DNA from 3 places in the Dyella sp. CR10 genome. Region 2 is predicted to be linked to each of the others. Evidence: riboswitches for the same ligand, from Rfam matches in the RefSeq annotation. Region 2 holds a riboswitch; each other region holds the start of a gene.
What was found. Region 2 has a riboswitch for cobalamin ahead of btuB (TonB-dependent vitamin B12 receptor). Riboswitches for the same ligand answer to the same signal wherever they lie in the genome.

Region 1 (3,273 bases), 1.3 Mb from region 2:
CGCGTACCGGTGACCAGCAGCATCGGCGCACGGATCGGCGCCCACGCGCCGGTGGGAAACACCGGCCCCGGGCCTTCCGGCGAAAGTGCCACATAGGCATCGAAACCACCCTTCGGCGCCAGCCCCAGCTTGTTGCGTGCACCAGCCTCCAGCATCACCGTGATCGCGCCCATGGAGTGGCCCAGAAGCGCCTTGAACGGCGCGCGGCATCGCTGCTCCGACCAGGCCAGCGCCGCATCGACATCCTGGAAGCGCGTGCGATATGCCGATGCATCGGTCACCAGCGCGGCAAGACCGCCCTTGAAGCCGTCCTCGCGCATGTCCTGCTTGAGCACCGGCAGGCCGCTCTCGCGATGGCCCATCACCACCACTCGCCAGCCGTCGGCACTCAACGCTTCACCTACATAACGCAAACCCTGCTCGCTGCCGCCGGCGCCGTGCGAGACCAGCAGCAAGGGCGGACAAGCCTGCGTCGCGGCCGGCTCGTACACCATCAAAGGCGTGCTCGCGCCGTCGGCGCGCGGCGCTTCGGTGCGCTGCGCACCCCACGCATGAGCAGTGGGCAAGGCCAGCAGCACGGCGGCGATCTTCAGCGGCTTCGACATATCCCCTCCCCTATGGCAGCTCGCACTGCGGTAACGTGGCGGCCTTTCCCGCAAGGAACCGCGCCATGACCAGCCTGCTCTTCGTTGCCCTGCTGTCCGCACCCGGCATGCCGGCGGATGATTTCTCAACGCGGGTGCAGCAGGCGAAGTTGACGGAGGCCGCCAAGGGCGGTTCCGAGTACCAGAAGAAAATGTGGGACGCGATCGGCGACCGCACTACCGATGCCCTCAAAGGCTGCATCGCCTCCCTGCCCAAGCCGAACAAGGCCCCCTTCACCCTGGTCGCCGACGTGCACGCGGACGGCAGCCTGGGTCGCGTCGAAGTGCGCGCCCCCACCGACGTGGCCACCTGCCTGCTCAGCCAGTTCGCCGCCTGGAAGCTGCCCGCGCCGCCGGCCGACCCGGTGCCTTACCCCATCGAGGTGGACTTCACGATCACCCAGTGAAGGCTCCCCGGACGGGGAAATCCCTAGGGCCTGATCCCACGCCGTAGCCTTGCCCGAGCCCCGAAGGCTCACTGGGATTTTTTCGACGCCCGGCAAGCCCCGCCACGCCTCGCACCAGGGCACTTATCCACCGATCTATGCACAAGTGGTTGGGTTGACCGAGCCGGACACCCCCGATATGTTGTGCCCCGTCGGTGCCTCTCCCAGATCTTTATCTGACGAGCGGCTTGAGGGAATCCGGTGCAAATCCGGGACTGCCCCGCAGCGGTAAGCGGAAACGAAAGCTCCTATCGCACTGGCCGTCAGGCTGGGAAGCGGGGGCGAGTAGGTCGGATCGTTCGGCGACGAACTATCCATGTCCGCGAGTCCGAAGACCTGCCGACACGCCGCGGCCTTCTCTGCCGCGGTGAGTGATGGCGGCTTCCGCGGGGAGGCGCGCCGTGGCACGGGGCATCCGCTCCGTCGCCCGGCCGTCCGCGCTGAAAACGCCTTCGCCTCAGCCCTGCGCGCGGGAGCAGGTCGTTGAAGCCCTTGGCCTGGAGCGATGCCGCCATGCAACCTATCGATACCGACTCGCGCGAGCGCACTGACGACCGCGCGGACGCATCCGCTTTCCCTGTCGCCGCGGCCAGCGCCGAACCTGCGCGCATGGAACCCGTCGCGGAAACCCCATTCGCCCTGACCCCGCCGCACAACCCCGGCCAGATGCGCGTGACCAAGCGCAACGGCGGCCAGGAAGTGGTGGACGTCAACAAGATCGTCCGCGCGGTCACCCGCAGCGGCGAAGGCCTGCACGCGGTCGACCCGCTGCGCGTGGCCCTGAAGACCATCGGCGGCCTGTACGACGGCGCCACCACGCGCGAGCTGGACGAGCTGTCGATCCGCACCGCCGCCGCACTCACGGCGGAAGAGCCCGAGTACGGCCAGCTCGCCGCGCGCCTGCTCGGCGCCTATATCGACAAGGAAGTGAGCGGCCAGGAAATCCAGAGCTTCTCGCAATCCATCGCGCGCGGCGCGGAGCTCGGCATCCTCAATGACCGCCTGCGCGACTTCGTCGCTGCCCATGCGCGCAAGCTCAACGACGCGATCGATCCGCTGGCGACGCGTCGCTTCGAATACTTCGGCCTGCGCACCGTGTACGACCGCTACCTGCTGCGCCACCCGCAGCTGCGCAAGGTGGTCGAGACGCCGCAGTACTTCTTCATGCGCATCGCCTGCGCCCTGGGCGGCAACGACATCGGCGAGACGCTGGAGCTGTACCGCCTGCTCTCCTCGCTGGAATACATGGCCAGCTCGCCCACCCTGTTCAACGCCGGCACCGCGCACGAGCAGCTCAGCTCCTGCTTCCTGCTCGACTCGCCCACCGATTCGCTGGAATCGATCTACGAGAAGTACGGCGACGTGGCCAAGCTCAGCAAGTTCGCCGGCGGCATCGGCCTGGCCTACTCGCGCGTGCGTTCGCGCGGCTCGCTGATCAAGGGCACCAACGGCCACTCCAACGGCCTGGTGCCGTGGCTGAAGACGCTGGACGCCTCGGTCGCCGCGGTCAACCAGGGCGGCAAGCGCAAGGGCGCGGCCTGTGTGTACCTGGAGCCCTGGCACGCGGACATCGAGGAGTTCCTCGAACTGCGCGACAACACCGGCGACGAAGCGCGCCGCACGCACAACCTCAATCTGGCCAATTGGATCCCCGACGAGTTCATGCGTCGCGTGGAGCGCGACGGCGAATGGTCGCTGTTCGACCCGAAGATCGTGCCGCACTTCGTCGACAGCTGGGGCGAGACGTTCGAGCGCGCCTACCGCGAGGCGGAAGCCGCGGGCTTGGCCACGAAGAAGGTCAAGGCGCGCGAACTTTACGCGCGCATGCTGCGCACCCTGGCCCAGACCGGCAACGGCTGGATGACCTTCAAGGACCGCAGCAACGCCACCAGCAACCAGACGGCCAAGGCGGAGAACGTCATCCACCTGTCCAACCTGTGCACCGAGATCCTCGAGGTGACCAACGCCGGCGAGACGGCAGTGTGCAATCTCGGCTCGGTGAACCTGGCGCGTCACGTGGTGGATGGCGTGTTCGACTTCGACAAGCTCGCCGCCACCGTGCGCACCGCGGTGCGCCAGCTGGATCGCGTGATCGACCTGAACTTCTACCCGATCGACACCGCGCGCACCGCCAACATGAAATGGCGTCCGGTGGGCCTGGGCGTGATGGGCCTGCAGGACGT
Region 2 (3,273 bases):
CGGTCGCCATGCCTTTGTCGTGCAGCGGCGTGCCGGCCTTGGCTTGCTTGAAGTTCTTGAACCAGGCCAGCGCGTTGTCGTCGAAGTTGTTGCTCTCCTGGTACACCTTCCAGCTCACGCCTGCCTTTTCCAGGCGCTCGGCATAGGTAGTCCAGGTGAAGCCCGCGCTGGGCTCGGTGTTGTCCAGCACGGCCGCCTGGCCCACCGACAGGCCATTGCTGCCGGTCATCGCGTGCAGGCGGTTGGGGTTGGTCTGGGTGAGCGTGGCGGCGAAGTAGTGGTCGCAGATCGTGAAGGCATCGGCCAGCGCGTAATAGAACGGCAGGTCGGCGCGCTCGAAATGACCCATGCCCAGGCCGGCTGCGCGCGCCGTGTTCCACGCATCGAACTTGCCCTTGTTGAAGATGGCGGTGTCGACCGGATAGCTCATCGCCGGCGCGCTGGCGCAGATCGCGCTGGTGGTCGAGGTATCCATGCGGAACGGCAGCAGGTAGCCGTCGGTGTTGCCGCTGTATGGCTGGTGCCACACATCACGCGCGCCACCGGGCAGCGGCGCCGGCACGCGGTCGCCGAAGCCGCGCACGCCGCGCAGGCTGCCGTAGTAATGGTCGAAGGAGCGGTTCTCCTGCATGAAGATCACGATGTGCTGCACATCGCTGAGATCGCCGTTGACCGTGGCGGCCGGCGTGGCCAGCGCCTGGCGGATGGCCGGTGGCAGGGCCGATATCGCGGCCAGTCCGCCGGCGGAGGCCGCGGCCATCTTGAGGAAGTTGCGCCGGGTGGCGTCGTGATTCTCGCTCATGCCGCACTCCTGGTGATGCCGGCATGGGCGGGCCGGCGGCGGGTGGAATGACCGCCGCCTAGGACACCGCATGGGTGTTTCAGTCCGATGCAACCGGCAGGACAGTTTCAGGACACGCAGGGGGCCGGTGCGCCGGCCTGTCTAATGCTTCTTCACGCGGCATGGATGAGGTGATGGGACGCGGACTTTGCCGCATCGGTCGCGAACCTCTAAGATGCCGCTCGCCTGAGGTGACCGCCGGCCTGGCCGGTGGTTGAAACGGGAATCCGGTGCGCCGTCTTTACGGCTATTCCGGAGCTGCCCCCGCAACGGTAGGCGAGCAACGGCCAGCGAATGCCACTGTGCTTGAAGAGCATGGGAAGGCGCCGGCCGGGAAGGCACCAGCCTTCGCTCGCGAGCCCGGAGACCGGCCTCGAGGTGAACCGGACATGCGGTGGGCGTGCTCCTGGCGAGCGTGCCTCCGTGCGTCCGTCCAGTGTGCTCCTTTCGTCTGTCCAGACCCGAAGCGATCCGCGCGGGCTGGCGCGGTCTAGGAGCCACCAGTGTCACTGCCTCTCCCGTTGTTGCGACGGTCCGCGCTCGCGGCCGCGTCGTTCCTTATGTTTTCCGCTGTTGCCTGCGCCGACGAACCGGCGAGCGATCTGCGCGGCGTGGTGGTCACGGCCACCCGTACCGAACAGACTGAAGCCGACACGCTGGCATCGGTCACCGTGATCGACCGTGCCGACATCGACCGCCTGCAGCCGCAGTCCGTGGCCGATCTGCTGCAGGGCACGCCGGGCCTGTCGATGGCCAACAACGGCGGGCCGGGCAAGGCGACTTCGCTGTTCCTGCGCGGGACCGAAGCCGATCACGTGCTGGTACTGGTCGACGGCGTGAAGATCGGTTCGGCTACGCTGGGCCAGCCGTCGATCCAGAACATCCCGGTGGCGCAGGTCGAGCGCATCGAGATCGTGCGCGGCCCGTTCTCCAGCCTGTATGGCTCGGAGGCGCTGGGTGGCGTCATCCAGATCTTCACGCGACGCCCGCGCGGCGCGTTCGAGCCCGATCTCGAATTGGGCTACGGCAGCAACGCCAGCTTCCGCGGCGCGGCCGGACTCGGCGGCAAAGTGGGCGATGGCTGGTATGCCGTGCAGGCCACGCACGAGGACACGGACGGCATCAACGCCTGCCGCGGCAAGCCATCGCCGCGCGGCGCGGGTTGTTTCGTGGACGAGCCGGACCGCGACGGTTTCCGCGACAGCTCCGTGTCGCTCAAGGGCGGCTATCGCTTCGACGAAGCCTGGGATGCGGACGCGCAATGGCTGCGCAGCTGGGGCTACAACGCGTACGACGGATCGACCAGCAATCAGGCCGACGTGGTGCAGCAGGTTGCCGGTGCGCGCGTGCATTGGCGTCCTGATCAGGCGTTCACCATGACGCTGAGCGCGGGACAGAGCGCCGACCTCAGCGACAACTATCTCAACGGCCTCTACACCAGCACATTCGATACGCATCGCGACCTGGGTTCGCTGCAGGGCGACCTTGCGCTGGGCGGCGGACTGTGGAGCCTGGGTTACGACTGGCAGCGCGATCGCGTGGACAGCAGTACGTCCTACGCGCGCGATCGCCGTCTCAACCGCGGCGTGTTCGGCCAGTGGCAGCAGACCTTCGGCACGCACTCGTTCCAGGCCAGCCTGCGCCATGACGACAACCAGCAATTTGGCGGCAAGACGACCGGTAGTCTGCTGTGGGGCTGGCAGTTCGCTTCGGCGTTGCGACTTACGGCCAGCGCCGGCTCCGCCTACAAGGCGCCGACCTTCAATGAGCTGTACTACCCGGGCTACGGCAGCGCCGCGTTGCGCCCGGAGAGCTCGCGCAGCTACGAGCTTGGCCTGCGCGGCACGCCTGCCTGGGGCCTGTGGTCGGTCAACGCGTTCGAGAACCGGATCCGCGACTTGATCGCCTACGACGCCTCGATCGGCCTCCCCGGCAACGTCGAGCGCGCGCGCATCCGTGGCGCGGAGGCGGTGGCGTCGACCACGCTGGCGGGTTGGACATGGCGTGGTACCGCCACCTGGCTGGATCCGCGCAACCGGAGCGCGACCAATCGCGACAAGCTGCTGCCGCGCCGCACCGGACGCAGCGCGCGCATCGATGCGGACCGCAGCTTCGGCGCCTTCAGCGTTGGCGCCAGCGTGTACGCCGCGGGGCGCCGCTACGACGACCTGGCCAATATGCGCCGACTGGGCGGTTATGCGCTGACGGACCTGCGCCTGGCCTACGCGCTGGACCACGCATGGAAGTTGCAGCTGAGCCTGCGCAATGCCTTCGACAAGCACTACGAAACCGCGGCCTTCTACAACCAGCCGGGCCGCACCGCCATGCTGAGCGTGAGCTACCGGCCCGCGCAGTGAACCTGAATCCCTCCAGGAGCGAACCATGACCGCCACGCCACCGCGTTTCTCCGCGCCGCTCGCCATCGCGCTCGC
Region 3 (3,273 bases), 880 kb from region 2:
GAGCGAAGATGTTCACGTGTTCCCCGGGCGGCGCCTCCTGCGGCGCTCCGGGCGGGACTTTATGCCGGGGACGGGCTGCTTGGGATGTGCCTGAAGTTCGGCCCGCGTCCAGGCCGCAGGTCGGGACGAGCCGACGCTCGCCCCGACCCGTGCCAGGCATTAGTGCGACGGGCTGTAGCGCACCGTCAGATAGGCCGTGCGGCCCAGCTGGTTGTAGAAGCGCACGGTTTCGTAGCGGTGATCGAACACATTGGCCACGCGTGCCTGCAGGCTCCAGCCCGGCTGGAAGTTCCAGCTGGCGCGCAGGTCCACGGTGGCGTAGCCGCCCAGGCGCTGCAGGTTGGCCGCGTCGTCGTAGCGGTAGCCCTCGCTATTGACCGTGCCGCCGACGCTGAAGGCGCCCAGGTCGCGGTCCAGGTCGACGCGGGCGATGCGCTCCGGGCGGCGCGCCAGCAGGTTGCCGTGGTTGGGGTCGTCCTCGCCGCGGTTTTCCGGCTTCTGGAAGGTCAGGTAGCCGCGCACGTGCCAACCGTCCACGTCGGCGCCCAACTGGCCCTCGATCCCGCGGATACGCGCCTTGCTGACGTTGACGGGCACGAAGTTGGCGTCGTAGCCGATGAGGTCGTCGACCTTGGTCTGGTAGGCATTGATCGCCCAGTTCCATGCGCCGGGGCGCGCCGACAGCCCAATCTCCGCCGTGCGCGACTTCTCCGGCTTGAGGTCCGGGTTCGCGGTGGGGAAGCCGAAGAACGGCGGGAAGTACAGGTCGTTGAAGGTCGGCGCGTGGAACGCGCTGCCGTACGAAGCGGTGAGCTTCATGCCGTTGGCGAACCGGTAGCCGTAGGCAGCGGCGCCGGTGTCGTGGTTGCCGAACTGCTGGTTGTGGTCGTGGCGCGCCGACAGCTGCACTTCGTGCGAGCCGAACTGGCCCTGGTACAGCGCGAACACGCCGGTGTTGTTGCGCTTGGTGCGCAGGAAATCGGTGTCGCTCTGCACGCGTTCCTGCTGGTAATCCACGCCGGCGCTCAGCAGCTGGCCCGGCGCAAGCGTCACATCGTTCTGCCAGGACGCCTGGTTGCGACGCGAATACAGATTGCCTACGCGCAGCATGTCGGCGCCCAGGGCGGCGTTGTCGAGGTAATTGTCGGCGCGGTCGAGGTTCTGGCCGGCGCTCAGGCTCATCTTCCAGGCGTCCAGCACGGCGAAGCGCAGGTTCGCGCCGGCCACCTGCTGCGAGCGACGGGTGTAGTTCTGGAAGGAGCCGTCGTACTCGATGTCGCCCTTGCTCTTGAGCAAGCTGGCGGACAGTTCGGTGCCGTCGTCCCAGCGATAGCCGCCGCTGAGCGCGCCGTTATAGGTGCGATAGCCGTCGGCGTCCGGCTCGTTGACGAAGCACCCGCCCACGCCGGCCGCCGCGGCGCGGCAGGCATTGATGCCGCGCGTGTACTGGCCGCCCACGCTGGCGTTGAACCACGCGTTGCGCGAACCGCCGGACAGGCCGAACTGACCGTCGGCCAGGCGATGGCTGCCCACGCCCAGGGTCACGGAAGGCGTCAGGGCCTCACCGGGCTGGCCGTGGCGGGTGAAGATCTGGATCACGCCGCCGATCGCGTCGGAGCCGTACAGGCTGGAGCGCGGGCCGCGCACGATCTCGATGCGCTCGATCTGTTCGACCGGCAGCTGCTCGAACGCCGGGATGCCGGCACCCACGGTGCCGATGCGCACGCCGTCCACTAGCACCAGCGTGTGCGAAGAGTTGGTGCCGCGCATGAACAGCGACGTCTGCTGTCCCAGGCCGCCGGCGTTGGCGAAAGCCACGCCCGGCAGGCCCGCCAGCAGGTCTTGCACGGATTGCGGCTGCAGTCGTTCGATGTCGTCGCGCGTGAGCACCGTGACCGGCGCCAGCGTTTCGTCGATCGGCATCGCGGTGCGGGTGGCGGTCACCACCACGGTCGGCAGCTGCCCGGCCTGATTCTGGTCGGCGGCATGCGCCACCGCGACGCAGGACAGCAGGGCGGTGGCGAGCAGGGTCTTCTTCATGTGTCGCATTTCCTTGCGCCGCGCCTCTCGCACGGCTCATCGGTTCGTGAGCTGGCGCAACGTAAGCGAAGGAAGGAAAGGAACGACGGCAGGCGAACGAGCGCCGACACGTGGTCCGACCTCGCCCTCCGCGAGTCGCCAGTTGGAAATCCGGGCCGGTCTCCGGGCTCGCGAGTGCGCGTCGCCGCGCTCCGCAGTGGCCTTCCCATGCCCTTGGGCACAGTGGCTTCGTCACCGCGGCAAATTGCTCGCTTACCGTTGCGGGGGCAGCGCCGGCCTGACCCCGAGGGGCGCACCGGCTTCCCGTTTCATCCCTTCGGCCGACGGCTTGGGGACACCCGAACGAACGCAACTTTAACGGAGGGCCTCGTCGGCTGGCAATGTGGCCAACGGGTGATGTCGCGCGTTTGGACATCTATACGGCCAAACAAAGGTTCCATCGAGTGCGGCCGGCGGGGTGTTCGCGCAAGCTTCGTGCAGGCTTGCCGTCAGCCCGACGAAGGAATCGCAAGTTCTTGTTTTTAAAAAAGATGTAAGCCTCGCGCAAGAGTAAAAATTTTGTTGACGCGCGTCGCAGACGCCTCGTAAGGTCAGGCCCGGATCGCGCAAGTTCGCGCGTCGTCCACGAGGCATGGGGACGCCTTTGGGATCGGTCAAAGAACCGGTGGCGACGGCGAATGACTTGTTCCGCGATTCAACTTTCGGGCGTTCGCGCCTATCGGCCGTCAGGCCTTTCTGGGGAGATAGTTAAAGTGACCAATTTCCGACTCTTGGGTCGGGCGCCGCTGTGGCGCCAGACCGCGCTGGCGACTGCTCTGAGTTTGAGTCTGGCGGGCGTCGCCCTGGCCCAGTCCAACGCATCGGGCACTGTTTTTGGCCATGTGGACAGCGCCGCCGGTGGCAGCGTTCGCCTTGAAAACATCGACACGGGGCAGAGCCGTGATATCGCAGTCGATCAGTCCGGCCGCTACCGCGCCGCGTCGCTGCCGGTAGGCCGTTACAAGGTCAGCCTGATGAAGGACGGCAAGGTCGTGGACAGCCGCGACAACGTGGCCGTGCAGGTCGGTACTGGTACCGACGTTTCCTTTGCCGCTGCTGCAGCGGCGGCTGATGCCGCCAAGAACCTGGAAGGCGTGTCCGTGGTGGCCAGTGCGCTGCCGGCGATCGACGTGTCGTCGGTCGATTCGCGCACCGTGCTGACCTCCGAGACGCTGCAGAAGGTGCCGGTGGCGC

Region 1: linked by a shared signal. The riboswitch ahead of ACNR9O_RS22195 (ribonucleoside-diphosphate reductase subunit alpha) and the one ahead of btuB (TonB-dependent vitamin B12 receptor) in region 2 are both predicted to bind cobalamin.
Region 3: linked by a shared signal. The riboswitch ahead of btuB (TonB-dependent vitamin B12 receptor) and the one ahead of btuB (TonB-dependent vitamin B12 receptor) in region 2 are both predicted to bind cobalamin.

Annotation. Positions count from the first base shown of each region.
Region 1 covers NZ_CP185986.1:4,954,746-4,958,018, reverse strand. The annotation lists gene ACNR9O_RS22205 (alpha/beta hydrolase family protein) at 1-605, opposite strand, end outside; gene ACNR9O_RS22200 (hypothetical protein) at 671-1,051, shown strand; cobalamin riboswitch at 1,227-1,448, shown strand; gene ACNR9O_RS22195 (ribonucleoside-diphosphate reductase subunit alpha) at 1,604-3,273, shown strand, end outside.
Region 2 covers NZ_CP185986.1:3,666,262-3,669,534, reverse strand. The annotation lists gene ACNR9O_RS16605 (phosphocholine-specific phospholipase C) at 1-802, opposite strand, end outside; cobalamin riboswitch at 1,014-1,232, shown strand; gene btuB (TonB-dependent vitamin B12 receptor) at 1,402-3,198, shown strand; gene ACNR9O_RS16595 (hypothetical protein) at 3,224-3,273, shown strand, end outside.
Region 3 covers NZ_CP185986.1:4,544,848-4,548,120, reverse strand. The annotation lists gene ACNR9O_RS20475 (efflux RND transporter permease subunit) at 1-16, opposite strand, end outside; gene btuB (TonB-dependent vitamin B12 receptor) at 160-2,040, opposite strand; cobalamin riboswitch at 2,177-2,397, opposite strand; gene ACNR9O_RS20465 (TonB-dependent receptor) at 2,793-3,273, shown strand, end outside.